2 regions of the Pseudogracilibacillus sp. SO30301A genome follow, and region 2 is predicted to be linked to the other one. Evidence: predicted binding sites of a transcription regulator. Region 2 holds the regulator's gene; the other holds the start of a gene.
The links. Region 2 encodes NrdR, which represses ribonucleotide reductase genes. Its sites were predicted from a motif close to AACACNATATATNGTGTT; they were not measured.

Region 1 (3,202 bases), on a different contig from region 2:
CAATTGTAACTAATCCGAACTCTGTTGAAATCCTTGTATTTGGATGAAAACATGGGTTTGTTGCAACAACTTGTTGCCCATACGCCTTCGCATTCGTCTTGTCATTTGCATTGTCAATAAAGAAAATTCCTGGTTCCGCTGAGTAAGTAGCACAGATATTTATTAAGTCCCACAGATCTTTAGCTCTAATTTTACGGTACGTTCTAATGCTATATCCAAGTTTCTCCCATTCACGCACGTCGCCAATTTCATGCCATTTTTCATTGTAGGCTCTCATTTCTTCTTCTGAGTAATTTTCAACGTTTGGAAAACGTAGTTCGTACTCGTCATCATTTTCTACTGCTTCCATAAACTCTTTCGTCAGGCAGACGGAGATGTTTGCGCCTGTTAAAAGTCAGAGTTATGTACAGTATAGTTTCCACCAGTTTCTAGTTTAGTTTCCGCCTCTTTTATTGCTGACTTAGTGAAACCTCCGAGTCCGGGCATGTTTTTATAATTTAAAATTCCTTGATAAAGATCTTTTTCTGTTTCTGTTAATGGTGTAAACCTTAATTTTTCATTAGCTAGTTGTCTAATTTGCTCGTCATTCGTAGTTTCAATTAAATAACGTAAAATTCTTGGGTTTTGCATTTTGGAAATTATAAATTCTATAATGTCTGGATGCCAATCTGCTAACATGATCATTTGTGCACCACGTCTTGACCCACCTTGTTCTACTAAATGGGTTAATTTTGCTATATCATCAAGCCAAGATACCGACCCAGACGATTTACCATTTACACCACGAGCTAGTGTATTTCTCGGTCTTAATGTTGAACCATTTGTTCCAACTCCACCGCCCCGTGACATAATCTCCATTACTTGTTTACGGTGATCAGAGATTCCTTCACGGGAGTCTTGTACATACGGCATAACGTAACAGTTAAAGTAAGTGACTTCCGTTTCTGAACCCGCACCGTAAAGTACACGACCTGCTGGTACGAAATTTAAATTAGATAGTTCTTTCGAAAATAAATTGAAATATTTATTTCTATTCTCATCTGTCTTTTCAACTGCAGCTAATCCAGCAGCATTTCGCATTGCTATTTGTTCATAAAAGATTTCTAAAGGTTTATCAATAACATTGAGGCTACGAGTAACAATACCTTTTTCTATTTCCGTTTCTTCCTCTAAAAGATTAGTAAATTCATCTGCAACTTTAATGTTAGCCGATTTTCTTTCCCAATCTATTGATTTAACATAACCAAATCCACGTGCAGGAAATTTGGGGTCAGATTTTACAGTAAGAACGACAAAATCTCCCTCTTTTAATGTCTTTTTTTCTGTATCTTTAAACGCATAACGATCCAACATAACGAGACGAGAAACACCTTCATGTGTTACACTCATATCAGATGTAATTGGGTGCACTTGCGGAAATAATCTTATATCTTCGTTTAAAGCTTGTACATTGATTTTAGTATCAGCATCAATCATTAACGACATCATATTCGCTCCTTACTTTTACATTAAAATTTCCATATCTATTATAGAGTATGTTCAAAAAGTCCGGTAAAAATGACACTGCGAATTTCGCACGAATGCTTGTTTCTCCACTCCTTGAAAAAGGAAAGCACTTTTTCTGCGTGCCAGATCTTTGCTCATGTATCTAAATGCATACATTCCGCAGCTCGAAACTGCGCCGCCTCGAACTTCTTGATCCTTTTTATCCTCCTTTTTGAACACGCACTTATAGTACTAATAGTACACAAAAAACATAAAAAAATCAATATATAGTGCTTATTTTAATTTCTATATACTATATATTGTATATTTTAATTTTGGTGAGTTTTTTGTCAACTTGTAGAATCCCTGATATGATAGGATTTTTTGTAGATTAAGTTATTCAAAAATAAGGATAAAAAAGTAAAAAAACGATACTATTTGTAAATTCTTTTTTTTGTACATATAATATATGTGTATATATATATAGAATTGTTGTGGGGGACTAATAATGTTAATTTATTTGATAATCATTTTGGTGCTTTTAATAGGGTACTATGCTTTCACATACTTTAGGCAGCGTAAAATTATGAATTTGTTAACACAAGAACAATTTATAGAAGGATATCGAAAAGCACAATTAATCGATGTTCGTGAGCCTCAAGAATTTGATAAAGGTCATATAAGAGGTGCGAGAAATATTCCACTCACTCAGTTAAAACAAAGTATGTCAGCAATCAGACCGGATAAACCAGTCTATCTATATTGCCAAAACACTTCTCGTTCTGCTCGAGCGGCTCAAATTTTACACAAAAATAAATATGTAGATTTAAATGTTTTACAAGGTGGATTTAAAAAATGGACCGGTAAGATTGACCGGAAAAAATAATACTGTAAAAGATTGTTACTTATAGAGGATGTTCAAAAAGTCCGGTAAAAATGACACTGCAAATTTCGCACGAATGCTTGTTTTTCTGCTCCTTGAAAAAGGGAAATCACTTTTTCTGCGTGCCAGATCTTTGCTCATGTATCTAAATGCATACATTCCGCTGCTCGAAACTGCGCCGCATCGAACTTCTTGGTCCTTTTTATCCTCCTTTTTATACGAAAATGGGAGAAAAGCTCAATTTTGACACAAAAAAGCATCCTCCCTAAATAGTAAAATTACTTTTTTTGGAAAAATTTATTTGATTAATTTGTTATATGATGCTTTTTATTCCCCATTCTGTTTTTTGATTGGACTTGAGCTTATTAACTACCAAAATGGAAATCTGGACATTATGGATACTTTCTTCCACTAGACGCTCCGCCAGGGCATCCCTTAATGCGAGGAATACTAATCATCGAAAATGTTGTTTCCTCTGGTAGAAGTGTTCGTCATAGAAATGTACGATCACCAAGCTCTGTAGTATCTATAATAAACAAAGTAATTAATTATTAAACGCCACACCCCCATTTTCATTCATTGCGGTGTCTAATAAGACATGGGAGTTTTGAACATGCACTTATAGAAAAAATCCGAACTAGTGCAAACTTCATTTCATTTTGAAGATCAAACTAGTTCGGATTTTCTTTTAACTTTAATTACTAATATCCATAAACTGCGACGTAAGGCTCTGCTTATTAATAAATCGATACGGATCGACTCGACATCTTGGAAAAAGACTCGACATGTTTCAAATCGACTCAACATGTTTGAAAAAGACTCGCCGTTTCCATG
Region 2 (3,202 bases):
TTCCTTTGAAACGTTAATTGTTTTCTGAAGCGTATTTTTGCAAGATAGCAACCATCTCTTCTTGTTCTCGTGCTTGTTCTTCCGTTAAGTTAACTTCTTGTTTTGTTTCTCTCGGTTCTTTATGTCTATCTTTAAACCAATCTGGAATAATTTCTTTAGATTGTTTTCTAGATTGATAGTTTCTTTTCGGTTGTGCCTTTTGTTCTGATTGTTGTTGTATAAAGTCCATTACTTCCTTTGCAGTTTTAAATTTTTTCCGAGACCAGTTACTCGCAATTTTTTCCATGTACTCTTTGGGGAGTTTCATATCAGAACGTAACATGACATAGTGGATAAGTACATTCATCACCGATGAAGGAATGCCTTGATTTACCATTAAATCACTTATAAATTTCAAGTCTTGTTTAGAAGCGTTATTACCGCTTGATAAATCTTCTAATAATTCTTTTGGTGTAATAGTTTCAAATCTTTGTTGCAGTTTTTCAGTTTTAGTTAATGACTTTTCTTGCACTGAAACGCTTTTTTCTGGTTTTTTAACTGTAAGTTTCAAATTGCTTACATTATGTTTTGTTTGAAAAACATCGTGGCAGACGGCTTTAAACTGTTCAACATCAAGTCGGTTCTCCTCTGTAAGAGCCCATTCAACAGATTTTTCAATTTCATACGATTCTAAATCATACAATTGAACAAGTTGTGAAATAATACGCTTGTTTGTTTCTGTTAAAATCTTATCAACAGGTAACATTTTCCGTTTCAAGCTTTGTTCAAGTAAAGAAAAATCCATTTGTTGAAGAGGAATTCCTGTTGGCTCTTCACTTTTTATTGGCGGAATGTATTCCGGTTCAAATGTTTGAAATACCTCATGAAAAACAGCTGTAACATTTTCTCCAATTCGTTGCTGATTTGCCTTTGTATAATGCTTTTTTAATGAAAGGAATTTCTTATCTCCAATATGGCGATACAATAGCTCCGATAACATCACATCTTCAAAGAATGCTATCGGACTAAAAGGTGATTGAATAACATATGTATAATACACTTTCTCTTTCGTTTCTTTTTTATATGTTTTTAATAATCCAATTCCTTCAAGTTTGAGACGCGCTTCATAAATTCGATCTAACGGCATATTTAAATAATTCATCAACGTATGATGTGTTTGCAATTGAATTTCTGGTTGAATATCAATTTCATGTAAGAGAAGCTGATATAAACTAATTGCTTCAATTCCGAGTAAAGGTTGGTATAAGTGCGTTAAAGATTGGATATAATCATTCGGCAAACTGGAATCAAGTTGAACAAGATATCCATCTACTGGTAAGATTTTTCCTAGATGCTGCACTTTTTTCACTTCCCCTTTTCATTACTTGGATTTTTTCGATTGTAAAATTTCTTTTAGTTCATCTAGAAAAACATTAATATTTTCAAATTGACGATAAACAGAAGCAAAACGTACGTATGCTACTTCATCAATGTCAGACAATCGTTCAAGTACCATCTCACCAATATGTTGGCTACTAATTTCAGGGAGATCAGAATTTCTTATTTCTCGCTCTACTTCTAGAGCAACTTTTTCAATTTCTTCAATCGTAACAGGTCTTTTTTCGCAAGCGCGCATTAATCCCCTGATCAATTTATCACGATTAAACTCTTGTCTTGTCCCATCTTTTTTAACTATAATTAAAGGTGTTTCTTCTTTGCGTTCAAATGTGCGAAAGCGAAATCCACATCGCTCGCATTCTCTACGCCTTCTGATCGCATCACCGTCTTCAAAAGGTCTTGAATCCAGAACACGGGAATGTTTATGATTACACTTTGGACACTTCATTCGTTTCAACCCCATTCATATTCGATCCAACATCTAAAAACGTTCAGTATCTATTCTTATAGTTTATCATGTTTTTAACTTTTTCCATAATGATTATCATACTTGACATATTTAACATTAAATTTAGACTAAACCATAGAATTTCTAAATGTTAATAATTTTTATAGAGGATGTTCAAAAAGTCCGGTAAAATGACACTGCGAATTTCGCACGAATGCTTGTTTCTCCACTACTCATGTATCTAAATGCATACATTCCGGTGCTCGAAACTGCGCCACCTCGAACTTCTTAGTCCTTTTTATCCTCCTTTTTGAACACGCACTTATATAACAATAGATTTAAACACTACTCGCCCTGTGACTTTAGACTCGACATGCGGAAAATCCACTCGACATGTTGACAATTCGCTCAACGTCTTGATAAGCGACTCGACATGTTGAAAATCCAATCAATGTTGGAATCAAGTCGTCATCATCAAGTAGCAATTATTAATACGCTGCATTCTAACCCACTTTCAAGCCCTTCTTGAGGAAAGAGCTATTTTAAATAAAAAAAGTTGTCCATAATAACAGACAACTTTTTTGGCAGATAGGAACGTATAAAAACTTCCTACTGCATAAGTGCAACTAAGGCACTCGCTATTAAAGGCTTGCACTCAAGAGCATAAGTGTAACATCACCTCTATCTTTCGCCAATATGGCTCTAAGGAAGGCTGACTAAGAACAGGCTTTGCGCCAACGTCGGTATCCCCTAGTGATGAGGGCATGTTTTCTTTAACGAATGCCAAGTTTTCTAATGAATATTAATTTAAGATATTTTTACTGTTTCTTTTTTTTGACTCGGTTGTTGTAAAGCTTTACCTACAAACTTTGCCAAATCAACTACTCGTGCAGAATAGCCCCACTCATTATCGTACCAAGCAAGAATTTTAATTTTTTTATCTTCCATAACAATTGTAGAAAGTCCATCAATAATTGCGGAATAATCGGTTGTTGCATAATCAATCGAAACAAGTGGCTCTTCACTATACTTGATAATGCCTTTCATTTCTTCATTCGCTGTTTTCTTAAATACACTGTTTACTTCATCAACGGTTACTTCTTTTTCAACATCGACTACTAAATCCACAAGTGACACATTTGGTGTTGGAACTCTTAATGCCATCCCGTGTAATTTTCCATTTAGATGTGGTAAAACTTCACCAAGTGCTTTGGCCGCTCCGGTTGAAGTTGGAATAATCGATTGCCCACATGCACGTGCGCGGCGTAAATCTTTATGTGGATTATCTAATGTAACCTGGTCAGTTGTATAAGCATGAACAGTCGTCATTAGACCATTTATAATGTTGAAATGATTATCTAATACTTTTACTACTGG

Region 1: the regulator NrdR is predicted to act here: its motif matches at 1,763-1,780, upstream of SPD89_RS22885 (ribonucleotide reductase N-terminal alpha domain-containing protein).

The regions. Positions count from the first base shown of each region.
Region 1 is NZ_JAXHDD010000006.1:53,723-56,924, reverse strand. Features, by position in the region: gene SPD89_RS05095 (LAGLIDADG family homing endonuclease) at 1-349, opposite strand, end outside; gene SPD89_RS22885 (ribonucleotide reductase N-terminal alpha domain-containing protein) at 388-1,485, opposite strand; gene SPD89_RS05090 (rhodanese-like domain-containing protein) at 1,994-2,371, shown strand.
Region 2 is NZ_JAXHDD010000093.1:654-3,855, reverse strand. Features, by position in the region: gene SPD89_RS21985 (replication initiation and membrane attachment family protein) at 14-1,348, opposite strand; gene nrdR (transcriptional regulator NrdR) at 1,361-1,825, opposite strand; gene SPD89_RS21975 (glyceraldehyde-3-phosphate dehydrogenase) at 2,633-3,202, opposite strand, start outside.